DNA from 4 places in the Blautia sp. HCP3S3_C12 genome. Region 4 is predicted to be linked to each of the others. Evidence: predicted binding sites of a transcription regulator. Region 4 holds the regulator's gene; each other region holds the start of a gene.
What was found. The regulator Rex, encoded in region 4, represses fermentation and respiration genes when NADH is low (regulators of the CRP and FNR family bind a similar motif). The targets are predictions, from matches to a motif close to ATTGTTAANTANTTAACAAT.

Region 1 (7,677 bases), on a different contig from region 4:
AAGCGGCAAAACAATCCTGGCTTTTCTGGCTATGATCATGACTGCGGAAAATGGCTACCAGGCGGTGCTGATGGCACCGACAGAGGTACTTGCCAGACAGCATTTTCAGGCTATGGAAAAGCTTCTGAAGGAACAGGGAATTGATTTCTGCCATCCTTTGCTTCTTACCGGATCGGACACAGCCAGGGAGAAAAGGGAAAAATATGCACAGATTGCATCCAAAGAGGCAAATATTGTAATTGGAACCCATGCTCTGATCCAGGAAAAGGTCCAATATAACCAGCTGGCACTGGTGATCACAGATGAACAGCACAGATTCGGGGTGAAACAGAGAGAGGCTCTGACAACCATGGGAAATCCTCCCAATGTACTGGTTATGAGTGCGACACCCATTCCCAGAACTCTGGCAATTATTATTTATGGAGATCTGGATATTTCTGTGATCGATGAGCTTCCTGCCCAGAGACTGCCTGTAAAAAACTGTGTGGTAGATACTTCTTACAGGCCAAAAGCCTATGCTTTTATGGAACAGCAGATCCGCCAGGGACGACAGGTATATGTAATCTGTCCAATGGTGGAGGAAAGTGAGGGAATGGACGGGGAAAATGTTCTGGATTATACAGCAAAGCTTCAGCAGATTTTCCCTTCTGATATTAAAATTGCTTTTCTTCATGGGAAAATGCATTCCAGGGAAAAGAATAAGATTATGGAGTCCTTTGCTGCAGGAGAAATCCAGATTTTAGTATCCACCACAGTTATTGAGGTAGGAGTGAATGTCCCTAATGCAACCGTAATGATGGTGGAGAATGCGGAGCGTTTTGGCCTGGCACAGCTTCATCAGCTTCGGGGCCGTGTGGGAAGAGGAGAACATCAGTCTTATTGTATTTTTATGCAGGGAAATAAAGAAAAGGAAACATCAAAACGGTTGGAAATTTTGAATAAATCCAATGATGGTTTCTATATTGCAGAGGAAGATTTGAAGCTAAGGGGACCGGGAGATTTCTTTGGGATCCGACAGAGTGGTCTGCTGGAGTTCAAACTGGGTGATATTTATCAGGACGGGGATATTCTGAAGGCTGCCAGTGAAACGGCAGCGCAGATTCTGGAGCTGGATGAGAATCTGAGTCTGGAACAAAATGAAATTCTGAAACAGCGGTTAAAAGCATATATGCAGGAGGATTTGGAAAATCTGGGAATATAGTTATTGCAAAAAAACAGAAAACGTAGTATTCTATTTCGGTAACAGGATATCGAAAGCTGTGGATTTCCAGAGTCCACAGCTGGATTACCTTGTAAGGAGGCTATATATATGACACCAAAAACAACTGCAAAAAAAGCAGAACCTGATACATCTACAGTACAGACAACCGAAGTAAAAGAGGCTCCTGCAAAAACTACAGTCAGAAAAACCAGAACAACTGCAAAGAAAACTACTGAGAAACCAGCAGCAGAAAAGAAGCCGGCAACAGAGAAAAAACCGGCAGCAAGAAGAACTGTAAAGAAAGAGGTAAACGCAGAAGTTTATGTACAGTTCCTTGGCAAAGAGGTTTATGCAAAGGATGTTCTGGAAAATGTGAAGAAGATCTGGACAGAAGAAATGGGCAAGAAAGAAAAAGATCTGAGGGATGTTAAAATATACATCAAACCAGAAGAAAATGCAGCATATTATGTGATCAATGGTGATGTGACAGGAGCTGTTGGGCTGTAATACATAAGCAAAGAAAAACCGGAGGACTCAGAGAAAGAGCCTCCGGAAATTTTTTTCCAAAACACCTCACAGGATAGAAGCATGCAAACAGTAACAAACATCAATAAATGGTAACCAAAAGTAACAAAATACCACAAAACTGGTAGATTTTAACTTGACATAAAATGGGGAAAATAGTACGATTAGAGTACTAAGTGAAAGTATGCTTTGAAAGTGAGGAAGATTTAAAATGGCAAATGACCATGGCGAACAGATAAGAATTGTACAGGAAACAGTAGCAGGTAAGGAGATTACTTTTGCACATGTAATGGGAGGTCCGGCTCCTGTCATCTATCAGAAATTGGGTCTGAACCCTCAGCTGGACTATCGTTCCTCTGCAATTGGAATTATGAATATGACACCTCCGGAATCAGCAGTGATCGCATCTGATATTGCAGTAAAGAGCGGAAATGTATATCTTGGCTTTGCAGACCGTTTTACCGGAACACTGATCATTACAGGAGAGATTTCTGACGTAATGTCTGCACTGACGGAGATCGTGGATTATTTCCGGGATACTCTGGGCTATGTAGTATGTGACATCACCAAGAGATAGGAAGTGTTGGAATGGCTGGAATAACAACGAAGGAGCTTTTGGAAAAGATCTATCATGAAGATTTTGAAAAGCTTAAGGGGAAGAAACTCCGCATGGTCAGAGTCCGGGTTCCGGGTAAGGAAGTGTGCATGGCTCATGTGATCAGTCCTTCTTCTTCCTGTATTTATCAGAATCTGGGATTACATATCGGTACCCATGAGGGAGAGGATCACACAGGCGAGGCAGTAGGCATCATTCGCTTTACACCCTGGGAGGCTGTTGTGGTAGCTGCTGATGTGGCTATGAAAAGTGCAGATGTACAGATCGGCTTTATGGATCGTTTCTGCGGTTCCCTGATATTGACAGGCGGACTGACAGAAGTACAGACAGCAGTGGAAGAGGTAGTGAAATTTTTTGACCAGGTGCTGGGCTTTAAAACCTGCCCGGTTTACAAAAGCTGATACAGGATAAGGTGACAGATAATATATGAAGAAAATTTTTCTTATGGGAAGAAGTGAGGCAGGGAAGACTTCCCTTACCCAGGCACTGAAGGGGGAAGAGCTTCACTATGTAAAAACGCAATATACCAATACCAATGATGATACCATTGATTCACCGGGAGAATATGCAGAGTCCAAGCGCTTCAGCGTGGGACTGGCATGTTTCTCCTTTGAAGCAGATGTGGTGGGAATTGTGCAGGCAGCAGATGAGCCTTTTAATCTTTTTGCTTCCGGCAGCCATTCCTTTATCCAGAGACCGCTGATCGGGATCATAACCAAGATAGATTCTCCGTATGCTAATATCCCTATGGTGAAGCAGTGGCTGATCAATTCAGGCTGTGAGAGGATTTTTCTGGTAAACAATGTGACCAGAGAGGGAATTGATGAACTGATGGAATATCTGAAAGATGATCTTCCAAAGTTAACCATGGAACAGGCCAGATATCGGCAGAGCCTGGGCCTGAATGAATGGGATCCGCTTCCGGAGGGAGTAAGTTATCCAAACCATACAGAAGGGAAAATGTGAAAAAAATGAATAACCACAGGCAGAGAAAAGAGATGAAAGAAGATACCTTGAAAAAAGTCAGCAATGATGCAAAGCGTAAGGTATTAGTGGTAGAGGATAACCAGTTAAACAGAGAAATGCTTGCAGAAATTTTGTCTGACAGATATCAGGTATTGACAGCCTGTGACGGGGAAGAAGGTTTGCGATGCCTGGCAGAGCATTACCAGGAGCTGTCAGTAGTCCTTCTGGATGTATGTATGCCCGTATGTGATGGATATGAATTCCTGGAAAGGATTCAGGGAGATTCACTGCTTTCGTCTATTCCGGTGATCGTCATGACTGCCAGCAGCAGACAGGAGACAGAATTAAAATGCCTAGAGCTGGGAGCCGTAGATTTTGTGATTAAGCCCTATAATCCACAGATTGTACTTGGAAGGATTAACAGTGTGATCAAGCTGAGAGAATCTGCCCGGATTCTGGCTGCCGTGGAACACGATGAGCTGACTGGTCTGTATACCAGACAGGCCTTTTTTCATCATGCTAAAACTCTGTTCAAATTAAAAAAAGAGGAAGATTTTCATGTTGTGGTTGCGGATGTAAAGGATTTTAAGCTGATCAACGGCAGTTATGGAGCGACTGCAGGGGACAAACTGCTGTGCTATATGGCAAAGGCATATCAGGGGCTTATCCGGCATGGGCTGGTTTCCAGATATGGAAGTGATCAGTTTGCCTGTCTTGTTTATGGGCAGCCGGAGATTGATAAGGACAAAATAGAAACGTATATCAGAGAGATCGCAGATCATGCACCCATTCCTAATGTGACCATTAATTATGGAGTTTATATGCACGTTGATAAAACACTTCCTGTATCTGCAATCTGCGGTCGTGGCTTTATGGCAATCAAAAACATCCGTGGTAATTATGAAAGTAATGTCTCTTATTATACTGCGGAGATGAGGGAAAAGCAGATACGCAGCCGACAGCTGGAAAGTGATTTTGAGGGTGCTGTGGCAAACAGGGAATTTGTGGTTTATTATCAGCCTAAGTACAGCGTGGGAACAGAAAAAATCGTAGGTGCGGAGGCACTGGTGCGCTGGCAGAAGCCGGATGGAGAAATCATATCTCCCGGAGAGTTTATCCCTGTGTATGAAAGGAATGGTCAGATCGTAAAACTGGATGAATATGTATTCAGACAAGTCTGCTGTTATCAGAGAAGACGGATGCTGCAGGGAAAGGAGCTGATTCCGATCTCAGTCAATCTGTCCAGGGCAAGTCTGCATCGCAGCGGTACGGTGATGCGCTATGTGGAGATTGTGAAGGGTGCAGAAATCCCTTTTTCCTGTGTACCCATAGAGCTTACGGAGACTGCTGCCCTGTATAGCGACCGGATCAGGAGGATTACAGAGGCACTTGTCAGAACCGGATTCCTTTTACATATGGATGATTTTGGCTCCGGATATTCTTCTCTCACCAGTTTGAATGAGCTGCCCTTTTCTACTTTGAAGATTGATAAAAAGCTGATAGATTATATTGAACAGCCAAAGGGAAAAAAGGTGGTGCAGCAGGTAATTTCCCTTGCTCATGGACTGGATATGAAGGTGGTTGCAGAAGGTGTTGAAAACTCCGAACAGGCTCAATTGCTGAAAGAGATGACATGTGATGTGATTCAGGGCTTTTATTATTCACGTCCTCATCCGGAAGAGCAATTTGCTGCAATGGCAGACCAGAAGATATGAAATAGGGTTTGACTTTATAGATAATAGAATAAAGTCAAACCCTGTTTTTTTGCCCCAGTGTTTGCGAATAATTGTGAAAAACATAACAAAACAAAAGAAAAAAATGAAAAAAAGTCATCAAAAAGCTATAAAAATAAAACTTAACACTTTATTTAATAAAAATAACTTGTTAAATGATTGACGATATGATATGATTTTCAAGACCACTATTGTACATATCTAGATACAATATCATCAAGATATGGCTGAAAATTTATCAGGAAAAAAGGAGTATTAAGGTTATGGGCAGTAAAATTACTATCATTGGTGCCGGCAGCGTCGGGTCTACAATTGCGTACACTTTATCAAGCCAGGATATCGCGTCTGAGATTGTTCTGATCGATATCAACAAACAGAAGGCAGAGGGCGAAGTTCTTGATATCATTCAGGGAACCTGCTTCAGAGATCCAATCTCCATTATTGCCGGTGATTATGAAGATGCAAAGGATTCCGATATTGTGATCATCACCTCCGGTATTGCGCGTAAGCCTGGACAGACAAGGCTTGAGCTTACACAGACAAATGTAAACATCCTTAAATCCATCACACCGGAGATTGTAAAGGCAGCACCGGATGCTCTTTATCTTATTGTAAGTAATCCTGTTGATATTATGACTTATGTGTTTACAAAGATTTCAGGACTTCCGGAAAACCAGATCCTTGGTTCCGGTACCATTCTCGACTCAGCACGTCTGCGCTGCGGACTTTCCGAGCATTTCCAGATTGCGCAGAGTAACATTCATGCCTATGTATTCGGGGAACATGGAGATACTTCCTTTATCCCATGGTCCGGTGCCTATATTTCAGGCGTAAGTGTAGATGAATACTATGAAACTGAGAAAAAACTGGGCAAAGACATTGAACCTGTGGACAAAGAGGCTATGCTTCAATATGTACAGAAATCCGGCGGACAGATTATTTCCAAGAAAGGTGCAACCTTCTATGCGGTATCTTCTTCTGTATGTAAGCTCTGCAGCCTTCTTGTATCTTCCTCAGAATCTATCTCCACAGTATCCACTATGATGCATGGAGAATATGGAATCGAAGATGTCTGCCTCAGTACCCTGACTTTGGTAGGACCAAATGGCGTACAGGGTAAAGTTCCTATGAGAATGAACAAAGCAGAGATTGAACAGCTGCAGAAGAGTGCAGACGCACTGAAAGAGATTATTGCTCAGCTTAACCTTTAAAAATAAAAGTTCAAAAGGAAGTGGGAGATCCTGCTTCCTTTGGACTTATATTTCGTCAAAGCTAATCAAAAGATTGTTAAAAAAAGAGAAAAATCAGAAAAAAATACTTGTTAAATTGTTATCAATATGATATGATGTTTTCGGAAATCGAGCTGATACACTCCTTTAATGCGGAGGAAGGGTGTGCAAACTCTTTTATTTTCTATGTCTCAACAAAGATATAAAAAGTAATTGTATTAGACTTGATTTATATTTTTGTCTATATATCGTTAAAAAAAAGACAAAGGATCATATGATTATCACTATTTACCTGAACAACTAAGAAAGGATAATGTTAAGTATGAAGTACAGTTATTATCCGGGTTGTACCCTGAGAAACAAGGCGAAAGATCTGGACGAATATGCCAGAGCCAGCGCCAGAGCACTTGGGTTTGAACTGGAAGAGATCGAAGACTGGCAGTGCTGCGGAGGTGTCTATCCTCTGGGAACTGACGAGATCGCTACGAAGCTTTCTTCTGTACGTGCTCTTAATCAGGCCAAAGTAAAGGGCCAGGATCTGGTAACAATCTGCTCTGCCTGTCATCACGTAATCAAACGTGTCAATGATGATATGAAAAATGTGGAGGATATCCGCACCAGAGCAAATAATTACATGCAGCTTGATGAGCCTTATGAAGGCGAGACAACAGTGCTCCATTATCTGGAAGTACTTCGCGACAAAGTCGGTTTCGACAAGCTGAAAGAGAAGGTAGTAAACCCGCTTACAGGAAAGAAAATCGGAGCCTATTACGGATGTCTCTTATTACGTCCGGGCAAGATCATGGCTTTCGATGATCCGGAGAATCCAACTATCATGGAAGATTTCATCCGTGCACTTGGTGCAGAACCGGTGATCTATCCATACAGAAATGAATGCTGCGGCGGTTACATTTCTCTGAAAGAAAAAGAAATGTCCCAGAACATGTGTCAGAAAATAGAAGACAGTGCCCAAGGCTTTGGCGCAGATATGCTGATCACAGCCTGTCCATTGTGTAAATATAATTTAAATAAAAACGCTTCCAGCGAACTGCCTGTATATTATTTCACAGAGCTCCTTGCAGAAGCCCTCGGAGTAAAAGAGGAGGTAGCGAAATGAGAAACGAACATTCAGCAGCAGAGAAAATTAAAGAAATCTCAGGAACAAATCCGCTGAAATGTATGAAATGTGGAAAATGTTCTGCTACCTGTCCATCCTTCAATGAAATGGATATCAAACCACATCAGTTTGTATCCTATGTTGTAAACGAAGATATTGAAGCACTTGTCAATTCAAAATCTCTCTGGAAATGCCTTTCCTGCTTTGCCTGCGTGGAGCGTTGCCCAAGAGATGTAAAACCTGGAAAGCTCATTGATGCAGCAAGACAGTTAGTTGTACGTGAAAAAGGC
Region 2 (7,677 bases), on a different contig from region 4:
TCTTTACCGGTCTGTTTTTTTACCTGTTTTCTTGTCTGTACCTGTTTTCCGGAAATCTTTTCGTTTCTGGAGATTTTCACATTTTCTTCTGCTTTCCAGAATTCTATAATATGGTCAAAGCCTGTATCTTTGCTGATTACAACAATTTTGCATTCTTCATCCTGACCTGTGCATTCTTTTCCTATCAGATATCCCAGATAAGAGCCCAGATGCATATCTGCAGACTGATTTCCTGTCGGTACTTTATGTGTGACCAGCTTTGCTTCTCCGTGATCATTAATAATATCAAGATCTATTTTTCTGCTGTTGTCTGTATAAAAAAGATGGATAATATCTGTTTCCCGTAATTTACCACATCCTTTGAAGCCTTCACTTCCTACATTTTCATAATCAATTAAATAATAAGTTTTGATAATCTTCATCCTCTCTTTATTTTTCTCTGCTGTATAATACTCTGTCATTTTTCAGCCGGATAATTCTTTCCTATTTTAACATGCATCTTTCTTCGGCACAACCACATAGTGGCAACTCTCCTGGTTAGTATTTCCTGGTTGTCTTTCCTGCCTGTTCCAGTCAGACAGAATATTATCATATCCACGAATAGTATTCCCATATTGCCACCATAATAAATTTACATACCTTTTGTGAAAAATGACGGTTTTTTCATCAAATTTAAGTTGATAAATCTTTAACAAATTTCAAAAAAAGGCAAAAATCCTGTTGATTTTAAGCGTTAAATATGTATAATAGTAGAAGAGAAGCGATACCCATTCGCTTTTATGGTAAGGTATCTTAAGCCTGTTTAAACAGGCGCTTTCATTAACGAAGAAAAGAGGTTAAACGTAAGATGGCAAAAATCGATTTAAGCAAGTATGGCATTACCGGAACTACAGAAATTGTCTACAACCCTTCTTATGAAGTATTATTTGAAGAAGAAACCAAACCGGAACTGGAAGGCTTTGAAAAAGGTCAGGTCAGCGAACTTGGTGCAGTTAACGTTATGACAGGTATCTACACAGGACGTTCTCCTAAAGATAAATACATCGTTATGGATGAGAACTCCAAAGATACAGTATGGTGGACAACAGACGAATACAAAAACGATAACCATCCTGCAACTCAGGAAGCATGGAATGCAGTAAAAGAAATCGCTAAAAAAGAGCTCTCCAACAAGAGACTTTTCGTAGTAGATGCATTCTGCGGTGCTAACAAAGATACTCGTATGGCTATCCGTTTCATCGTTGAAGTTGCTTGGCAGGCACATTTCGTAACAAATATGTTCATCCAGCCAACAGCTGAAGAACTTGAAAACTTCGAGCCAGATTTCGTTGTATACAACGCTTCCAAAGCTAAAGTTGAAAACTATAAAGAATTAGGCCTTAACTCTGAAACAGCTGTAATGTTCAACATCACAACTAAAGAGCAGGTTATCGTAAACACATGGTACGGCGGAGAAATGAAGAAAGGTATGTTCTCTATGATGAACTACTTCCTTCCACTGAAAGGCATGGCTTCCATGCACTGCTCTGCAAACACAGATATGAACGGCGAAAACACAGCTATCTTCTTCGGTCTTTCCGGAACAGGTAAAACAACTCTTTCCACAGACCCGAAACGTCTCCTGATTGGTGATGACGAGCATGGTTGGGATGACAACGGCGTATTCAACTTCGAAGGCGGATGCTACGCTAAAGTTATCAACCTTGACAAAGAATCTGAGCCAGACATCTACAATGCGATCAAACGTAACGCTCTTCTTGAGAACGTAACACTTGATGCTGAAGGCAAGATTGATTTCGCAGATAAGAGCGTAACAGAGAATACTCGTGTATCTTATCCGATCAACCACATTGAAAACATCGTTCGCCCGATTTCTTCTGCACCGGCAGCTAAGAACGTAATCTTCCTGTCCGCAGATGCTTTCGGAGTACTTCCTCCGGTATCTATCCTGACAGAAGCTCAGACTCAGTACTATTTCCTGTCTGGATTCACAGCTAAACTTGCTGGTACAGAGCGTGGAATCACAGAGCCTACACCTACATTCTCTGCTTGCTTCGGACAGGCATTCCTTGAACTGCATCCGACAAAATACGCAGAAGAACTTGTTAAGAAAATGGAAAAGAGCGGAGCAAAAGCTTACCTGGTTAACACAGGATGGAACGGAACAGGAAAACGTATCTCCATCAAAGATACTCGTGGTATCATCGATGCAATCCTTAACGGAGATATCCTTAACGCTCCTACTAAGAAGATTCCATTCTTCGATTTCGAAGTTCCTACAGAGCTTAACGGCGTAGACACAGGTATCCTTGATCCTCGTGACACATATGCTAACGCTTCTGAATGGGAAGAAAAAGCAAAAGATCTTGCCGGAAGATTCATCAAGAACTTTGCTAAATACGAAGGAAACGCTGCTGGTAAAGCACTTGTTGCAGCTGGTCCTCAGTTATAATTTAAATTGTCCAGATAATTATGAAAGGGATGCGAATCATTCGCATCCCTTTTGTTTTTTACTTTTTCACGGATTTTCTTCTCTTCTTCTTCTCTTCATAAAGAGCCTTATCTGCATCCTTAAATGCCTCGGAGATTATCAGATCGCCACCGCAACGGATCACATGATATCCTATAGACAGTTCCACATAATATGGCTTTTCTGATTTCATATTAAATGCAAGATTTTCCTCCTGGATCCGTTCTCTGAGCTTCTGCCCATCCTGCGCATTTCCAGGAATCATTGCGCAGAATTCGTCTCCACCTATTCTTCCGGTGATACTCTGTTTTCCTGCTGCTGATTTCAATACCTCCGCACATCGCCTGATGGCAAAATCCCCTTCTATATGTCCAAAGCAGTCATTAATTTCTTTCAGGTGATCCAGATCTGCAAAAAGAATTACAACCTCTTTCCCCTCGTACTCCCGGTTCATCTGTACTGCTTTTTCCATAAACCCTCTTCTGTTCAGACATCCGGTCAGGGCATCTGATTCAGAAAGGAAATTTAAAACTTCATTCTTCTCCTCAATCTCTCTGACAAGGATCTCCAGCTTCTGCTGCATCTTTTTCTGTTCTCTGGACATCTGATACATACGAAGCATATTTCCGATCTGTCTGCTGATCAGATAAAACAATGACAGATTTGCAGGATCAATTTCTGTCACCAGAATCCCATATTGCATTTCTCCTGAAAAAAGGCAAAGAACGGTTGCAACATAATTACTGTCATCCTTCTTGTTACATCTAATCTTTCCATCAGCGGAAAACCCACTGAAAACTTCCGAACGTTCTCCCTCTTTATAAGCTATGACCTCGCCGCCAATCTGGCGCGCAACCAAATACATTTTCTCCGGACATTTCCATTCATCATTCCTGTAATGGGCTACAGGTTTCTCAAAAATATAAAGATATGAAGCCTTGGCATTTAATGCATTTAATTTTACAAGTGCCCGCCTGTACATTTCCCGCTCATCATTCATATGAGATAACATATCCTTGGAAATCAACGGTACAAACCAGCTCTCCTGCTGAAAGGTACTGAAACGTTCTTTCTCTTTTTTGATATTATATGCCATAATTTTATCATTCAGCAGCCTTTTCCGCAGAAGCAGATTCCTGATATTTTCCCTGTCCGGTTTTTCTTTGTTTAATTCTATTCGAATACATTCATCAACAAACTGATCCAGAGCTTTCATCAAAGAATGCATGCTGATCAGATTTCCTGTTTTGCTGAGAAATAAACTTTGCAGCCCTCTCTTTAGATTATCTTCGCTCTCTGTAATTCTGAAATCTACTTTTAAAATAGTTCTCAGATGCTCCTGTACTTCATCTTTTAATACCTTGTTTGAATTTTCTGAAAGAATCTCCTTCATTATATCATTCAGGCATCTCTCTGTAATATCTGACCATTGTATTTTTTCTTCAGAAATCAAAATTTTTTTATGAAATTTTTTTCGTGCAGAGCATCCACAGGATTCACGGATCTTCACTTCTGCCGGAATTACGATAGAGTGATTTTTCCCACCTTTACACAATTCTAAAGCATCAAGTACTGCCATATCCCCCATATCAAAGGCATTCTGTAATACAGTTGTCAGTGGCGGATTCATTGTTTTTGCAAGTTCCCAGTCATCAAAACCGGTAATGGCAATATCTTTTCCTACTACCAAGCCTCTTTTTCCGCATTCCCTGTATGCAGTCTCTGCCATCACATCATTTGCACAGATCATTGCTTCCATGTCCGGATAGGCATCCAAAAGTTGATTGACCTGCCTATGTACACAGGATGAATAATCTCCATAGGCAATCCGCTCCGGTCCGAAAGGAATCTCATATTTTTTCATCACATCATAGACTGCCTGTCTGCGTTCTCTGGCATCTGTATTTCCATGGGGACCTGCAAGATAGGTGAAATTGCTAAAACCATGATCCCTTATCAGATGTTCTGTAATTGTGTACATTCCATTGTAATTATCAGCAATAATAGAAGTGGCTTCTCCGGTCTGGTCTCTTTCTTCAAGAAGAACCCTTGGCTTATCTTTGTATTTTTTCAAAAATACACTGCTCTCATTTTCATCCAGAAAAATACAGAGTGATCCATAGGCAATGATCAGTGCATCTATATCTGCAAATGCCTGATAATCATATACAACATTAAACTGATAATCGTAGTCATCCTCTATATCTTCTCCAAAATAAGATTTATAATAATAACTGCTGTGAATTCCAAGAAAAAATACAATATTAACATCTATAGATTGAGCTGTATGAAAAATCCCCTGCATCAGATCCATCGTATGCGGAGAATTTGCATTTCCCACCATTACACCAATCGTATATCTTTTTTCCACAAATTGCGCTTCCTTTCCAAAAGCTTAACTTTCGTTTTATTTTACAATAATTTCATGTGTACTTCAATATATTTTGTCTATTTTTATTTAGTTATCAAACAATCCTCTTTGGTAGAATCATCATATTTTTAAATTTTTATTATTAAAAAAGGAACAAGATTGTCGTATATATAATCTAATATACTTTTTATACAACAATCCTGTTTCATTAATCTATTCTTTTTTTGTCAGACAGATAAGATTCCCCTCTTAAATGCTATTCATAACTGAATATCTGATCCAAAAAAACTTCTTTATTCAGTTAAATCTGATACCACTTAATCTCATTTGTCTCCAGATGTAACCGAAAGCTGCTTCCGTCTCCTCTGTAAACAGTAGTATCCTGTGGCTCATAAGTATTATTTACTACGCAATATTTACCATTCTTTACATAAGCATGTACTTCTACATTGTAGTTAGTGGAATACCAACAGTAAAGTTCTTCCTCAGCAGATGCTGACCAGAGAACTGCTCTGTAGAATATACGGCTGTTTTTAAAGCTGTATGGAAGTCCACTGATATAAACGCCTCTTCCTTTTCCGAATTTCTTTACAGCCATCTGTACTTCCTGTTCTTTCTGGATCAGGATTTCTGTCTCCGGCAATGCATAAATATTCTTCTTGCCTTCTCCAAAATCAACATCTCCCTCTGCATCCTGCAGGATAAAATGATCTCTGTGTTCTTCCCAGTTATATTTATCAGTGTTCAGATTGAATCCATGCTCCTCTTCCACACCAAGAATATCATCCAGCTGGAAGAATTTGCCCTGCCACTGATGTTTTTCCCCAACAGTTCAGAACTGCCACACGTTTCACGCAATAGGGAGTTGTTCCCTGAATATTATCATACAGAGTACGGAATTCCTCACATACTTCTTTGATATACTGTACAAAATCCGGGAATTCAAGGGCAAGTTTCAGACATCCGCCGTAACCTATTCTCTGGATCGGGCTTCTTAAGATTGCTCTTCTTGCTGTTACCCAGTTCACCTTTGCCTCTTTTACAGGATCTCCTCCTTCATGGAAGGTATCCGGGAAGAAATATGGCAGGAATCTTCCTTCTGTATATTTCACATTCTTAATGTCACTGAATAAACGTAAGGTTGCTCCGTTTCCAACACTTCCCACTACAGCATCCAGTCCGATAGATGCAAATTCGTCCATAAACGGTTCCATGCCAATCCAGTGATCTCCCATGAACATCATGGCCTCTTTTCCGTATTCATGTACGATATCTACCATCTGTTTGGCAAGCTTCGCTACTTCTCTTCTCTGGAATGCCTGGAAATCTTTGAATTCTTTAGACGGGACTCTGTATGTATTGTTCATATATCCCTGATCAATGATATATTCAGCTCTGAAAGGATAGCCCACTTCTTTCTCAAACTGCTCCAGAATATATGGGCTGACAGATGCAGAATAACCAAACCAGTCTACATATTTCTCTCCTGCAAGTTCATCAAACACAAGCGTAAACTGATGGAAAAAAGTAGTAAATCTTACAATATTTACATACTCATGAGTATCCAGAAATCTGCGCAGACGTTCCAGAGAGTGTGCTCTTGTTTTCGGCTGACGCACATCAAATGTAATCTGCGGTTCTACGTCTTTCCAGTCATTTACTACTGCATTGTACATATGTACAGGATCCCACATAATATATGTCAGGAAACTTACAGTATATTCATGGAAGCGTTTCGCAGATAAGATCACTACATTTCCTGTCTCTTCTTCATATGACCACTGATCTGTCGGTACCGGCTCTCCTGTGGTACGATCCATTACTTCCCACCATCTGCGGATATCATCTCTTGTGTTGACTGCAAGCATATCCGGATAGAGGTGATCCATCAGATGAATCTCCAGTGTATCTGCAACCGCTGTGTGGAAGGATGTCATATATACATCTGCTGGATTTCTTCCGGATGTGCTTTCGCCCAGGCATTGTCCTTACGGGTTGTATAGTAGGTTGCATAAATTTTGGCACCTGTGTCTTTTAATTTCTGCGGAAATTCTGTTCCGTCACAGTCACGTATAGCATCAGCGCCCCACTCTTCTATCATTTCCAGTGTCTGTGGAACTACATCCAGGTCAGTTGGTATGGTTACACGACCTTTTCCCATTTTCTGTTACCTCCTTCATTTTGCTGACAAGCGGATAATTACTGTCCGTTCACTTCTGTAATCACATTATTTTCAGTCTATCTGTTTATAAAATACTTTCTTTCAAATTTTTTTCAATTCACTTTTTGCTTTGTTTTTTAGAAATCTTGCTCTTACAAAAAAATTATGGTATTATAGAAAATATTGTCATTCAGAATCCACAAACAAAATTGCTACAAATATACTCATCTGCCGTAAACAGAAGAAAGGAGAATCTGCCATGAGCTCACAATCATTTCGTTTCAGCCCCGAACACCCAACAGCTCAGAATATTACGCTTTTAAATACTTCTTCCCGCTACGAGGGTGACTGGCCCAGTATTCCTCACTCTCATGCCTTTACAGAATTGTTCTATGTACGTGACGGTCAGGGAGATTTTCTGATCGATGATCAGATTTTCCCAATCTCAAAGGACGATCTGGTCATCATTAATCCACATATCAATCACACTGAAATCTCCAAAGGGAGTCCTCCTCTGAGTTATTTTACTGTAGGTGTGGACGGACTGTGTTTTTCCTTTAACGCCCATAAAGAGTATCGCATTTTTAACTGTCATGAAAAGAAAACAGATTTGTTATTTTACTTTAATTCTCTGTTTCAGGAGCTGGACAGACAGTCTGAAGGATATGAAACCAT
Region 3 (7,677 bases), on a different contig from region 4:
CCACATCGGCAAATAAAGCATATTTATTAATCTCCACTCCGAATCCCCTCATTTTCCGGTCGCAAACTATACATTTTAGCGTAAAAAGGGGAGCTACTCAATTAAGAATAACTCCCTTTTTATTATTTTTATTACTCCGTTTGGACACGATAAATGCTTATTTTAAGCTATTTATTAGAATTTACCAGCTTTAGCAGCTTCCTCGATGGAAACAGCTACTGCAACTGTCATACCAACCATTGGGTTGTTACCAGCGCCGATGAGACCCATCATCTCTACGTGAGCCGGTACAGAAGAAGAACCAGCGAACTGTGCATCAGAGTGCATACGTCCTAATGTATCTGTCATACCGTAGGAAGCTGGACCTGCTGCCATGTTGTCTGGGTGAAGTGTACGTCCTGTACCACCGCCGGAAGCAACTGAGAAGTATTTCTTACCTGCTTCAAGACGTTCTTTTTTGTATGTACCTGCAACCGGATGCTGGAAACGTGTCGGGTTTGTGGAGTTACCTGTGATAGAAACATCAACGTCTTCTTTCCACATGATAGCAACACCTTCCGGAACGCTGTTAGCGCCGTAGCAGTTAACTTTTGCACGAAGTCCTTCGGAGTATGCTTTTCTGAATACTTCTTTCACTTCGTTCTTGTATGGATCGTATTCTGTCTCTACATATGTAAAGCCATTGATACGGGAGATGATCTGAGCTGCATCTTTTCCAAGACCGTTCAGGATAACACGTAATGGTTTCTGACGAACTTTGTTAGCTTTCTCAGCGATACCGATAGCACCTTCAGCTGCTGCGAAGGACTCATGTCCAGCCAGGAAGCAGAAGCACTCTGTTTCTTCTTCAAGAAGCATCTTGCCAAGGTTACCATGTCCAAGACCTACTTTACGTGTATCAGCAACGGAGCCAGGAATACAGAATGCCTGAAGTCCTTCACCGATAGCTGCTGCTGCATCTGCTGCTTTCTTGCATCCTTTTTTGATTGCGATTGCAGCACCTACTGTGTATGCCCAGCAAGCGTTCTCGAAACAGATTGGCTGAATGCCTTTGATCTGATCGTATACATTAAGACCTGCGTCTTTTGTGATTTTCTCAGCTTCTTCGATAGAAGCAATGCCATAGCTGTTTAAAACAGAATTGATCTTGTCAATTCGTCTCTCATATGATTCAAATAAAGCCATTTCCTGTTACCTCCTAAATTATTCTTTTCTTGGGTCGATAATTTTAACAGCGTCTGCAACACGGCCATACTGACCTTTTGCTTTTTCCCATGCAGTATTCGGGTCATCGCCTTTTTTGATGAAATCAGTCATTTTTCCAAGGCTTACGAACTGATATCCGATGATCTCATCATCTGCATCAAGAGCAATACCTGTTACATAACCTTCTGCCATTTCAAGGTAACGAGGTCCTTTTTTCAGAGTTCCATACATTGTACCAACCTGAGAGCGAAGTCCTTTACCAAGGTCCTCGAGTCCAGCGCCTACAGGAAGTCCGTCTTCTGAGAATGCAGACTGTGTACGTCCGTAAACGATCTGAAGGAAGAGTTCTCTCATAGCTGTGTTAATCGCATCACAAACTAAGTCAGTGTTCAGTGCCTCCATAACAGTAAGACCCGGAAGGATCTCAGAAGCCATAGCTGCAGAGTGAGTCATACCTGAACATCCGATAGTCTCAACCAGTGCTTCCTGGATGATACCTTCTTTAACATTTAATGTAAGCTTGCAGGCACCCTGCTGTGGTGCACACCAGCCAACACCGTGTGTAAGACCGGAAATATCTTTGACTTCTTTTGCCTGTACCCATTTAGCTTCTTCTGGGATTGGAGCGGCGCCATGATGAACGCCCTGTGCAACTGGGCACATTTCTTCTACTTCGCGTGAATAAATCATTGTAAAACTCCTTTCAAGTATAGATTAACTTCATGTTGTTATACTCGCCACTGTACAGAACTGCTGAATGAACTGCACAGGGCAAATCTCTGAGGTCTGCTGAATGACTTCAGATGAGTATGCCTAACAACCTAGTGTTATTTTCTCACAAAAGTGCTGATTCGTCCAGTCATAAATTGTAAAATTTTTAACCATCTTTGATTTTTTTGTGGTAAAATAGTTCTAATTTCTATTAATGAAGGGATTTCTATTATGACAACAAAGTTACCTGCTTCCTTTCTCCCTGCAAAATTTCAGGTTCTGAGTGGAAGCACTTTAAAATTAATTGCTATCACCCTGATGCTGGTCGACCATACCGGCCTAATGATCCTGTATAATTATCCTGCCACAACCGCAACCCTTTTCAGTTTCGGCGACGTGGATTACAGCTGGTATCGGATTTTCCGGGATATTGGCAGAGCTGCTTTTCCGATTTTCTGTTTTCTGTTAGTGGAAGGATTTCTGCACACGCACAACCGCAAAAAATACGGCTTGAATCTTTTTTTATTTGCATGTATCTCTGAGATTCCATGGAACTTCATGTTTACCAATACCTGGAGATATGAAAAGCAGAATGTATTTTTCACCCTGTTTCTTGGATACCTGGCATTCTGTGCGTTGGAATACTTCTGGGACAATCAGAAAATGCAGCTTGTCTGCGTACTGGCACTGCTAGCCGTCTCCGTATTCCTGAAGGCAGATTACGGATGGCGAGGATTTGTATTCCTGCTGATCATGTACTGGTTCCGCAATGAGAAAACAGCCCAGGCAATCATCGGAAGCTGCTGGCTTTACTACGAATGGAAGGCATGCTTTGCTTTTCTTTCCATTAATATGTACAATGGCGTACGTGGATTTATCAAAGGAAGATTTTTGAAATATTTCTTTTACTGGTTTTATCCGGTACATATTGCCATTCTGGTAATCCTGAGGAAAGTTTTATTTCATATGTAATATCAATTACAACAGATATCTTCTATATCTGACAGACAAAAAAATATAAAAGAGCAGGCTGTATGACTGAAATAATATCATTCCTACAGCCTGCCTCTTCTATTTTTTAATTATCTCTTTTCCACAACTTCTGTTTTTGACTTGTAAATATGATTTGCAGGTACGCAGCCTCTTACTGAAGAAAGCGGATAAATATTGCAGCAGCGTCCGATCACAGTTCCGGGATTTAATACGGAGCCGCAGCCTACTTCTACGTTATCTCCAAGCATGGCACCAAATTTCTTCAGACCTGTTTCAATCTTCTCCTCACCATCTTTTACAATTACCAGTTTCTTGTCAGATTTTACATTGGAGCAGATGGAACCTGCGCCCATATGGGATTTGTAACCAAGAACTGCATCACCTACATAATTGTAGTGCGGAACCTGTACCTTGTTGAAAAGTACAGCATTCTTTAATTCTGTAGAATTACCTACTACCGCACCCTCACCTATGATCGCTTTTCCACGGATAAATGCACAGTGGCGTACTTCTGCTTCTTTACCAATAATGACCGGACCGTTGATGCAGGCCGTAGGTGCTACTTTGGCACTTTTTGCGATCCATACATCTTCTGACGGGTGGTCGTATTCTTCCTCACTTAAAGTCTGTCCCAGTTTCAGAATGAAATCTCCGATCTCCGGTAATACTTCCCATGGATAGTTTTTTCCTTCAAATAAATCCTTTGCGATTGTTTCATTAAGATCCAGAAGATTTGCAATTGTATAATCTTTTAACATTTTTATTTTCCTCTTTTCTTTCCTGCCGGTTCTTTATAGTTCACTGCTGCAGCATCAAAGAAGCGCCGCAGATAAGCCTGATAATTATTCTTTTCCACCTGCTGGGTCTGAATACGCACAAAATGTTCCAGCTTGTCCATGTATTCCTGTTCTGTAATGCTTCCCTCTGCCACATAATTAAGTCCTTTTTCCCAGCTGGCAGTAAGTTCCGGATTCAGAAGCTGCCGTATGGAGCAGTTTACCACATCAAAGATCATCTCTCCAAGAAGTGTCGGAGTGATGACCTGGGTTTTCTTGTTCAGTGCCAGATATTTGATATTGCACAGCTTCTTAAGAATCTCTGCTCTGGTGGCACTGGTACCAATTCCGCAGCTCTTGATCTGAGCACGTAATTCCTCATCCTCAATAAGCTGTCCGGCATTCTCCATTGCAAGAATCATGGAACCGGAATTATAACGCTTTGGTGGTGATGTCTCACCCTCCTTAATACTCAGGCTGTCCACGGAAAGTATATCACCTTTTTTCAGATTCTGCAATGCGGTAAGAAGGCGGGTATCACATGCCATATCTTCTGAAGAATTATCTGAACCATTCTTTCCATTATCTGGATCAGAATCTTCATTTCCGTTATTCCCCGCCACACCGGTTCTGTTTCCGCCACTCATGGCATCTGCTACTTTCCGCTTCGCAAAAGAATTTGTGGCAACTTTTAAATACCCTTCATCCAGCAGTACTTTAAACGAGGAAAAGAAGCTCTCATTCTGAATCTTTGTTACAAGACTGACCTTCTGATATACAGCAGGAGGATAAAAAATACATACAAACCTTCTGACAATGGTCTCATATACACGCTGCGCAGTAAGAGAAACACCTCTTAATGCATTTAATCCTTGCCCTGTAGGTACAATTGCATAATGATCTGTAATCTGCTTATCATTAACATATCTGGTCTTTGCCAGATTTTTGTAATTTTCCTGTTCAATAATGTGCTGTGCGATTTCCGCTGTATGTTCATAATTTCGCAGCCCGGAAATATTCTTATAAATCTCCTTTGCAGCCGCAGTCGACAATACACGGGCATCTGTTCTGGGATAAGTGACCAGTTTCTTCTCATACAATTCCTGTACGATCTTCAATGTCTCATCCGGGCTGATCTTGAACAGTTTGGAGCACACATTCTGAAGTTCCGCCAGGTTAAATAAAAGCGGCGGATTCCTGTTCTCTTTTTTTCTCTCGATTTTCTCTACTGTACACTGCAGAGGCTGACTTACCGACAGCTCCTGTATCAGTTTTTCAGCATATATTTTCTCTTTAAATCCGTTCTCTTTATACAAATAAGGAGTCTGGAAATATCTGCTGCCTTCCACAGCTCTCCATTCTCCCTCAAAGTTTTCTCCCTCAAGGGCAATGCTGCTGAGTACGCGGTAAAACGGAGTTTTCACAAACGCACGGATCTCGCGCTCTCTTCGCACTACCATTCCAAGCACACAGGTCATAACCCGTCCTACAGAAATGGCCTGATATTTCGTATTTAAATAATTTGACACACTGTTTCCATAACGCAGTGTCAGTACACGGGAAAAATTAATTCCCATGAGATAGTCTTCTTTCGCCCGAAGATAGGCTGAAGCAGAAAGATTGTCATATGCTGACAGATCCTTTGCCTCTCTGATTCCTCTCATGATCTCTTCTTCTGTCTGAGAGTCAATCCAGACTCTCTTTTCATTTTTTCCATGAACGCCTGCCATCTGTGCCACCAGACGGTAGATGTATTCTCCCTCCCGTCCGGAGTCGGTACACACGTAAATAGTGTCCACATCCTCTCGGTTAAGCAGTCCTTTGACAATCTCAAACTGCTTCTGCACTCCGGGGATCACTTCATATTTAAATTCGCGCGGCAAAAAAGGCAGGGTATCTAAACTCCACCTTTTATATTTGATATCATATTTTTCCGGGTAACTCATGGTGACCAGATGTCCCACACACCAGGTCACCACGCTGTCCTGAGATTCCAGGTAGCCATCCCGTCTTTGTCCGTTGATCTTCAAAGCTTTTGCGAATTCCTGTGCCACACTGGGCTTTTCGGCTATGTATAAAGCTTTTGACATATTATTTATCTGCACTCATCTTTCTGAGCGGCCATGCCAGCAACAGGGCACCGCCCACCATATTTCCTAAAGTTACTACTACCATGCTCTTTAACATGGCTCCAAGGGATAATCCAGGTACCAGGCAGTATGCAGTAACAAAGATTCCCATATTTGCGATGCAGTGCTCAAATCCGCTTACGACGAATCCTGAAATACACATAACGATCATCAGGAATCTTCCTGCATCACTCTTTAATTTCATACCGCAGAGTACACCGAGACAGACGAAGAAGTTACAGAGTACTGCTCTGAAAAACATCTGTCCGAGCGGAACACTCAGCTTGTTTCCGATAAATCCTGCAAAATAATCTGCTGTTCCGGACGCTCCGGCCCATACAAACAGCAATGCTAAAATTGCACATCCGACAAAGTTTCCAAGGTAGCTTACTCCCCATACCTTACCGGCCTCTTTCCAGCTTACCTGTTTATCATAGGCTCCGAACGCCATTACCATATTATTTCCGGTAAAAAGCTCACCGCCTACAAAGCTGATCAGAAGCACTGCAATGGAGAATACTAATGCTCCCATAAATTTTCCCCATTCAGGCATGGTCTTGGAGAATACGTTTCCAACTACATTACTGTAGATCATGGCCACATCAATAAAAAATCCCGCCATGACCGCACGTATAAAGTACTTGAAAAAGTTGGTATTCACCAGGTTGCTCTTGGCTTTCGCCGCGTTTGATACTTTCTGCACATCCTCAAAATTCATAATAACACCTCCGCAATGTTTTTAACAAAAACATTATAACACTTTGATAACTTTATCACAATCTTTATTTGTTATAATAGTTTACTAAATACATTGTCATTTTTTGGTTATTATTAAATTTAAACAAAATATTCAGATATTGATTTTTTATATCAATAACATCAGGCATTCTAATCAAATATTACATATTTATCCTGCAATTCTGTAACAGTACCGATAATTCCTCCGGAAATATCCATTTTTCCCAGTTCAGCAGCAAGCTGATCCGCCTCATCTGACGGCACTGCAAGAAGTAGTCCCCCTGAGGTCTGAGGATCAAAAACCACATCCTCCTTCCAAAGCTCCCTAATCTCACTTCGGATTGCCTCTCCTGCAAACTCCCGATTTCTATATGCACCCTCAGGAACCAGTCCCATCTGGGCATATTCAGCCACACCATCCATGACAGGAAGTTTCCCGGAATGAATCACCAAAGTCTTTCCACTGCCCTTTGCCATCTCCAGGCTATGTCCTGCCAGACTGAATCCAGTCACATCTGTGCAGCTGTGAATAGTATATTTTCCAGCAATCTCCGCTGCATATTTATTCAGCTTTGCCATCACCCTCTGCACACTCTCTGTTTCCTCTGCTGATGCCATTTCTGCTTTGATCGCCGTATTTAAGATACCACTTCCCAGAGGCTTGGTGAGAATCAATATATCTCCTTCCCTGGCTCCATAATTCTTCCACATTTTCTCAGGATGTACATACCCGGTAACACACAGACCATATTTAGGTTCTTTATCATTGATGGTATGTCCTCCTGCAAGAACTGCACCGGCTTCCATTACCTTATCAGCTCCGCCTCTGAGGATCTGTTCCAACACTTCCGGTCCCAGGCAGTTTGGAAAAGCCACCACATTCAGGGCCAGCTTGGGAATTCCCCCCATAGCGTAAACATCACTCAGCGCATTAGCCGCTGCAATCTGACCATACATATAGGGATCATTTACCACTGGTGGAAAAAAATCCACTGTCTGGATCATTGCAAGCTCATCTGATATTTTATATACTGCAGCATCATCCGAAGTCTCCGGCCCTACCAGAAGCATAGGGTCTGTAAACTTTGGCAGTTTTTCCACCACCTGTGCCAGAACCTTAGGAC
Region 4 (7,677 bases):
TTACCGGAGTAAATCAGGAGTATACAGAGATCAATGTGTATGTAAAGCAGGATGATAAAGCCCAGAAACTGGCCGATGCATCCGGTTATACCTTTGGTATTCTGGGAGAGCTGGACCGTACCAACACAGATGCAGCTCTGAAGCAGGTGTATAATGAACTGGGAACTGATGTACAGACCAGCGAATATGCAGGCCTGGGAGAACTGGCAGATGCTTTGAACAATGGAATCTGCGGTGCCATTCTGCTGAATAAGGCTTACCTGGATGTGATCGCAGAAATGGATCAGTATGGATCTTTTCCATCCCAGATCAGAGAAATCGCTTCCCTGAAGGTTGCTACAGTGGTTGAGAGAAATACACCTGCAGCCCAGCAGACATCCTCTGCTGATCAGGAACAGACCTCTTCAGATACTTCTGCAAAGGATGATGCGGTTACAGATGAGGTATATACTATTTTTGTCAGCGGTATTGATACCAGAGGCGGAATGACTGCCTCCAGTCGCAGTGATGTGAATATTATCCTTACCCTTAATGCTACTACAAAGCAGATTCTTATGATTTCCACACCCAGAGATTATTTTGTGCCCTTGTCTATTTCCAACGGTGTGCCGGATAAGCTGACCCATGCAGGCATCTATGGTGTAAATGTATGTATGGATACCTTGGATATGCTTTATGATATCGATATCAATTACTATTTCAGATTGAATTTTGCAGGATTTGAGCAGATTATTGATGCCCTTGGCGGAGTTAACGTTAATTCTGATTATGATTTTGATTCTGGTAATACTACGGGCTATCACTTTAATAAAGGTGAAAACCACCTGAACGGTGAACAGGCTCTTGTCTTTGCCAGAGAACGTTATGCTTTTAAAGAGGGAGACCGTCAGCGAGGACGCAATCAGATGGCTGTGATCCAGGGTGTAGTCGATAAGGCAACCCAGCCTGCGTTCCTGAAAAATTACCTTTCTGTTCTGGACAGTCTGGATGGTGCTTTTGAGACCAATGTTCCTTATGATGTGATGGCCTCTCTGGTCCGCAAACAGTTGGATGAGGGTGGAAGCTGGCAGGTATTGTCTTATAGCGTAGATGGTACAGGGGATACCCAGAAGCCTTATTCCATGAGCTCTAAGGCATATGTTATGATTCCGGATCAGAACACAGTGGATAAGGCTAAGGTGCTGATGAAGAAGGTACGGGAAGGCTTCCGGTTATCTGAGGCAGATGTGGCCAGATAGGATGACTACCGCAGCGGGTGCTTTTTCTTCCATTCACGGATGAATTCCAGCTGTTCCTGGTCGGAGATTTCCTGGGAAGCAGCGTCGTTTCCGGCTGCTACACAGCAGAGCAGGATAAAGAGTTGAAACAGCAGAAAGATAAGTATCAACAGTAAGATCATAGAATATTCCTCCCCTTGGATGACATGTTTGACGGATTGTTGTGAGATACATCACTTTTTAAGTATTGGCCTATCATCCGGGATTTATACATTTTATGAAAAATCGGCAGAAATATGTGTTCAAAGCACATATGAAGTTTCATTTAAAAATCCTCCGAATAAAGTAGAGTAAGCGACATCTTCTGCTTTTTCGGAGGATTTTTATATGGAAAATTTTGACATAGATCAATTAGGTGATACAGGCTATACCGGAAAAAATGTCTGCGTGTGTGTGCTGGATACCGGCATTTATCCTCATATAGATTTCAGAGACCGGATTATCGGGTTTCAGGATTTTGTGGGAAAGCATATGTTACCTTATGATGACAATTCCCATGGAACCCATGTAAGCGGCATTATCGGCGGCGACGGGAGCGCTTCAGGAGGAAGAATCAGGGGAATCGCCCCGGAGTGCAATCTGGTTGCCCTGAAGATACTTGACAGATATGGAAATGGAAAAAAGAGGGATGTACTGCGGGCCTTTGACTGGATTCTGAAAAATAAAGATGCTTACGGGATTCAGGTAGTAAATATTTCCATAGGGACAACCTGCAGGGAAAAACAGGATCACAGACAGCTGATCGAAGGGGTGGAAAGACTGTGGGATGCAGGGCTGGTAGTAGTGGCTGCAGCAGGAAATCAGGGTCCCCGTTCAGGAAGTGTTACGGCTCCGGGCAGCAGCCGTAAGATTATCACTGTGGGGTCAAGCGACCTGCTTACAGGCAGAACGGCTATTTCCGGGCGGGGACCTACTTCAGAGTGCATCTGTAAGCCGGATCTGGTAGCTCCGGGTAATCGCGTTCTGTCCTGTGCTCCGGGAACGGATTTTGCCTATGGGGTAAAAAGCGGGACCTCTATGTCCACACCCTTAGTCAGCGGCGCTGCAGCCCTTCTTCTGCAAAAATATCCTACCCTTACCAATGTGGAAATCAAAAGATGCCTGAAGGAATCGGCCAGAGACCTGGGTCTGCCTCGGAATCTGCAGGGCTCAGGAGAACTGGATATGAAACAGGCATTGACGAACGAATCTATTTCCGTTAAAATGATACGTAAAATGTAATGCTTCAGTGTAGTAGCGCTGAACAGTTACTGTAAAATGCTAAAGGGATAAACCCGTACAAAGAGGAGGATCTTTATGAAAAAAATTCAGATGCAGACACCGCTTGTGGAGATGGACGGAGACGAGATGACCCGAATCCTCTGGAAGATGATCAAGGATGAGCTTCTTCTTCCTTTTGTTGATCTGAACACAGAGTACTATGATCTTGGCCTGGAATACAGAAATGAAACAGATGATCAGGTAACTGTAGATGCAGCAGAAGCTACAAAGAAATATGGCGTTGCTGTAAAATGTGCGACCATCACTCCCAATAAAGCCAGAATGGAAGAGTACACACTGAAAAAAATGTACAAAAGTCCTAACGGTACCATCCGTGCCATTCTGGACGGAACCGTGTTCCGTGCCCCTATTGTAGTGAAAGGGATTGAGCCATGCGTAAAAAACTGGAAGAAACCCATTACCATTGCCCGTCACGCTTATGGAGATGTATATAAGAATACAGAAATGTATATTGACGGACCGGGAGATGCCTATCTGCTGTTTAAGGGTGAGAACGGTGAGGAGAAAAAGGAACTGATCCATCATTATGAGGATGCAGGTGTCCTTCAGGGAATGCATAACCTGGATGCATCCATCACAAGCTTTGCAAAGTGCTGCTTTAATTATGCACTGGATACAAAGCAGAGCCTGTGGTTTGGAGGCAAGGATACGATCTCCAAGATTTATGACGGACGCTTCAAGGAGATTTTTGCAGAGGTTTATGAGCAGGAGTTCAAAGAGAAATTTGAGGCTGCCGGAATTGAATATTTCTACAGCCTGATTGATGATATCGTTGCCCGTGTTATGAAGGCAGAAGGGGGATTTATCTGGGCCTGCAAGAACTATGACGGAGATGTTATGAGTGATATGGTTTCCTCTGCTTTTGGTTCTCTGGCAATGATGACTTCTGTGCTGGTATCTCCGGACGGATATTATGAATATGAGGCTGCACACGGAACTGTACAGAGACATTATTATCGTCACCTGAAAGGGGAAGAGACTTCCACCAATTCCGTTGCTACTATTTTTGCATGGACAGGTGCTCTCAGAAAGAGAGGAGAGCTGGACGGCAATCAAGAACTGATGGAATTTGCAGATAAGCTGGAAAAAGCTACTCTGGGAACCATCGAGGATGGCAGAATGACCAAGGATCTGGCTCTGATCACAACCTTAAAGGATGTAGAAGTATTAAACAGTGAGCAGTTTATTAAAGCAATCCGTGAAAAGCTTACATCCCTGATGTAAGAGGTAATCTGATAAAAATAAAAAGGGAAGGGCCTGCATTATGCAAGCTCTTCCCATTTTTCATATAAGCCCTCCAGTTCTTCTGTGATGGCTGTCTTTTCTTTGCTTAATCTGGCGCATTCTGCCACATTGGTGCATATCTCCGGGAGAACCATGGTTTCATCGATTTCCTTATCTCTGGTTTCCAGTTCTTCAATCCGGGCTTCCACCTTCTTTAATTCATTTTCACGCTTTCTCTGCCGCGCCTGCTCTTCCTTCTGCTGCTGCCAGGAAAGCTTATTGTCTGAGGCTTGTTTGACCTCTGTTTCAGCCTGGGCTGCTGCCGGAGCATATTTTTCTGTAAGCTCTTCCCGCTTTTCCAGATAATAATCATAGTCACCAATGTAGTTTACAATGGCCTGATTGGTCAGATCCAGAATCCTGGTGGCTGTCTGATTGATAAAATATCGGTCATGGGAGACATAGAGTACAGTACCGGTATAGCTGTTTAAAGCCTCCTCCAGGATTTCCTTGGAGGCAATGTCCAGATGGTTGGTAGGCTCATCCAGGATCAGGAAGTTGGCCTCTGACAGCATAAGCTTTGCCAGGGATACACGGCCTCTCTCGCCACCGGAGAGGGCGGAGATCAGCTTAAATACGTCATCCCCTGTGAAGAGAAAGGCTGCCAGCATATTTCGGATTTCTGTCTCTGTAAGCGTTGGATAAGTGTCTGAAATTTCCTGGAAAATAGTTTTTTCCATGTGGAGTACATGGTGCTCCTGATCATAATATCCAATCTGTACCTTGGAGCCGAGAGCAAAGCGTCCGCTGTCAGCGTCTACCAGACCGTTAAGGATTTTCAGAATGGTAGTTTTGCCGGTACCGTTATTGCCGATGAGAGCCACCCGTTCCCCACGTTTAATGTCAAAGGAAATATTAGAAAACAAAGTCTGTCCGGGAAAAGCTTTGGATAAATCCTCCACAGTGAGTACATCATTTCCGCTGATGTATCTGGGCTCCAGGGAAATCCGCATCTGATTCTGAATCTCCAGAGGCTTTTCGATCCGCTGCACCTTATCCAGCATTTTTTCACGGCTTTCGGCACGTTTGATAGATTTCTCACGGTTAAAAGATCTCAGCTTGGCAATGACCGCCTCCTGGTGCTTAATATCCCGCTGTTGATTTAAGTAAGCTTTATACTGGGCATCCCTGAGCTGGGCTTTTTTCAGAGCGTAGGCAGAGTAATTGCCGCTGTACATTCGCATATTGCCGGCTTCAATCTCTACTACCTTAGTGACAACCTTATCCAGGAAATAACGGTCATGGGAGACAATAAAAACAGCTCCCGGATAATTCAGCAGATAGGTTTCCAGCCAGGAAATGCTTTCCATATCCAGGTGGTTGGTGGGCTCATCCAGCAGAAGAATGTCAGGATTGGAGAGCAGAAGCTTTCCCAGGGCAACCCGGGTTTTCTGACCGCCGGAAAGAGTTTCAATCTGTTTTTCGAAGTCCTCCTCTGTAAAGCCAAGCCCCTTTAATACACCCATGATCTCACTTTTATATGCATAACCATTCTCAAGCTCAAACTGATGGCTCAGTCTGGTATAGGTGTTCATCAGGCTGTCCAGGGCTTCCCCGGCAGCAGTTTTCATTTCATGCTCCATGGAGCGGAGACGGTTTTCCATATCAATGATGTGCTGCTTAGTAGAGATCAGCTCCTCATAGATGGTGTGGTGTCCATGGATATCCTGGTACTGGGCCAGGTAACCGATGGTTTTATCTTTGGCAAGAATAACATTTCCGGAATCCGGGGACAGTTCGTGGATGATAATACGCAGCAGGGTGGTTTTGCCTGCACCGTTGTTGCCGATCAGGGCTGCCTTTTCCCTGTCCTCTATATGGAAGCTGGCATCCTGAAGGATTACCTTCTCGCCAAAGGATTTGCAGATATTCTGACATGATAGGATCATACAAATTCCTCCGAAATTTATATTATTGCAGCAGCCTGCGAATATCCGCTTTGACTGCTGAAATGTACGCATACAGAATTTATTATAACTGAACCGGACTGTTTTTGAAAGAAAAAAAGTATTTTAATTTATGATTTGGATGAAATTTTGCACATTCTATCAGATAGTCTAAATTTAATGATAAAAATTTGTAAATAAAGTACAAATTTAATTTGACAATAAAATAACATTTGGTTATAATTGACCTAGGATATATAAGGAGGGAATATTTGTGGAACCTAAGGAAATTTCAAAAGCGGTGATCAAACGTTTGCCTCGATATTACCGTTATCTGGGAGAACTGATGGAGGAGAATGTAGAACGGATCTCGTCCAACGATCTCAGCAAGAAAATGCACGTGACTGCTTCACAGATCCGTCAGGACCTGAATAATTTCGGTGGATTCGGACAGCAGGGGTATGGATATAATGTACGTTATTTATATACTGAAATCGGTAAGATTCTGGGACTTGACACAGTGCACCCGATGATTATCCTGGGTGCCGGTAATCTGGGACAGGCTTTGGCAAATTATGTAGATTTTGAGAAGCGCGGTTTTCGGCTGGTTGGTATTTTTGATGTAAACCCTGTGCTGGAGGGCATTGCAGTAAGGGGAATTGAGATACAGATGCTTAGTGACCTTCCCCTTTTTCTCAAAGAGAATAATGTGGAGATTGCGATTCTGACCTTACCTAAGGCAAAGGCCAAGGAAATGGCGAAGATTCTCATAGAAAACGGGATCAAGGCAATCTGGAACTTTGCACATATTGATCTGGATGCACCGGAGGATGTTATGGTAGAAAATGTACATCTGTCAGAGAGCCTGATGACCCTTTCCTATAATCTGAGTGAATATCGTAAGGAACATGAGAACCAGTAATAATAGTACATATGTAGTTGCCGGCAGCAGAGGGGACGGTGACGATTTGAATGGCTGTGGTCGTTAGATCATAGCTTTTCTTTTTGAAAAAATAGGTGTATACTGTTTCCAATGACAGGAGGTGGCTGAATGAAACCTGTGGTAACAGCCGGTGAAATGAAAGGGCTGGACCGGAACACAATAGAATCTGCCGGGGTTCCGGGTATGGTACTTATGGAAAGAGCTGCACTGAAAACAGTGGAGGCTATGGAAAAATATCTGGGTAACAAGGATCGTGTACTGGTGGTGTGCGGAAATGGCAATAATGGCGGTGACGGGATGGCCATTGCCAGACTTCTCCATCTAAAGGGGATCAAAGTCGGGATTTATCTGGCCGGTCAGGAGGAGAAGCTGACAGACCAGGCCAGGCAGCAGCTGCAGATTGCCAAATATTATCAGGTACCTTTGGAGCATAACCTGCAGCCGGATGAATATACTATTATAGTAGATGCCCTTTTGGGGGTTGGTCTGTCCAGACCTGTAGAGGGCAGATATGCAGAAATCATCCACATGCTGAACCAGTCCGGGGCTTTCCGGGTGGCTGTGGATATTCCTTCCGGCATCAACGGAGATACAGGACGGGAAATGGGAATCGGATTTCGGGCAGATCTTACAGTAACCTTTGCTTTTTGTAAAAGGGGGCTGTGCTTTTATCCGGGAAGAATGTATGCAGGAGAGCTGATCGTTGCAGATATAGGGATTTATGCAAATCCGGACAGAGATCCCTCTATGGCTTATCTGGAGAAAGAGGATCTGTCAATGCTGCCCTCCAGAATTCCCTGGGGAAACAAGGGAACTTTCGGAAAAGTGCTTCTGATAGCCGGCTCCCGCGGAATGTGCGGGGCTTCCTGCCTGAGCAGTGCTGCGGCACTCAGAGCTTCGGCAGGTATGGTGAAGGTTCAGACTGTGGAGGAGAACAGGATTCCTCTTCAGTCACAGCTTCCGGAGGTTATGGTTACCTGTGAGTTTAATGAGAAAAGCAATCAGG

Region 1: the regulator Rex is predicted to act here: its motif matches at 6,359-6,378, upstream of ACTNDS_RS12385 (CoB--CoM heterodisulfide reductase iron-sulfur subunit B family protein).
Region 2: the regulator Rex is predicted to act here: its motif matches at 677-696, upstream of pckA (phosphoenolpyruvate carboxykinase (ATP)).
Region 3: the regulator Rex is predicted to act here: its motif matches at 2,072-2,091, upstream of ACTNDS_RS10170 (iron-sulfur cluster assembly scaffold protein).

What each region holds. Positions count from the first base shown of each region.
Region 1 covers NZ_JBQHWC010000016.1:36,243-43,919, reverse strand. Annotated here, with positions in the region: gene recG (ATP-dependent DNA helicase RecG) at 1-1,201, shown strand, start outside; gene ACTNDS_RS12415 (DUF6465 family protein) at 1,310-1,708, shown strand; gene ACTNDS_RS12410 (BMC domain-containing protein) at 1,938-2,303, shown strand; gene ACTNDS_RS12405 (BMC domain-containing protein) at 2,315-2,743, shown strand; gene ACTNDS_RS12400 (EutP/PduV family microcompartment system protein) at 2,769-3,308, shown strand; gene ACTNDS_RS12395 (two-component system response regulator) at 3,314-5,023, shown strand; gene ACTNDS_RS12390 (L-lactate dehydrogenase) at 5,305-6,252, shown strand; gene ACTNDS_RS12385 (CoB--CoM heterodisulfide reductase iron-sulfur subunit B family protein) at 6,593-7,387, shown strand; gene ACTNDS_RS12380 (4Fe-4S dicluster domain-containing protein) at 7,384-7,677, shown strand, end outside.
Region 2 covers NZ_JBQHWC010000001.1:411,101-418,777, reverse strand. Annotated here, with positions in the region: gene ACTNDS_RS02090 (PIN domain-containing protein) at 1-422, opposite strand, end outside; gene pckA (phosphoenolpyruvate carboxykinase (ATP)) at 848-2,452, shown strand; gene ACTNDS_RS02080 (diguanylate cyclase) at 2,511-4,841, opposite strand; partial or broken gene gnpA (1,3-beta-galactosyl-N-acetylhexosamine phosphorylase) at 5,143-7,002, opposite strand; gene ACTNDS_RS02070 (AraC family transcriptional regulator) at 7,262-7,677, shown strand, end outside.
Region 3 covers NZ_JBQHWC010000011.1:60,807-68,483, reverse strand. Annotated here, with positions in the region: gene ACTNDS_RS10180 (LysR family transcriptional regulator) at 1-37, opposite strand, end outside; gene ACTNDS_RS10175 (GGGtGRT protein) at 175-1,185, opposite strand; gene ACTNDS_RS10170 (iron-sulfur cluster assembly scaffold protein) at 1,204-1,896, opposite strand; gene ACTNDS_RS10165 (TraX family protein) at 2,149-2,889, shown strand; gene ACTNDS_RS10160 (UDP-N-acetylglucosamine pyrophosphorylase) at 3,000-3,668, opposite strand; gene ACTNDS_RS10155 (DNA topoisomerase) at 3,671-5,776, opposite strand; gene ACTNDS_RS10150 (formate/nitrite transporter family protein) at 5,778-6,533, opposite strand; gene selD (selenide, water dikinase SelD) at 6,704-7,677, opposite strand, start outside.
Region 4 covers NZ_JBQHWC010000006.1:97,347-105,023, reverse strand. Annotated here, with positions in the region: gene ACTNDS_RS07595 (LCP family protein) at 1-1,238, shown strand, start outside; gene ACTNDS_RS07590 (hypothetical protein) at 1,244-1,399, opposite strand; gene ACTNDS_RS07585 (S8 family peptidase) at 1,605-2,498, shown strand; gene ACTNDS_RS07580 (NADP-dependent isocitrate dehydrogenase) at 2,574-3,782, shown strand; gene abc-f (ribosomal protection-like ABC-F family protein) at 3,821-5,731, opposite strand; gene ACTNDS_RS07570 (redox-sensing transcriptional repressor Rex) at 6,003-6,650, shown strand; gene ACTNDS_RS07565 (NAD(P)H-hydrate dehydratase) at 6,780-7,677, shown strand, end outside.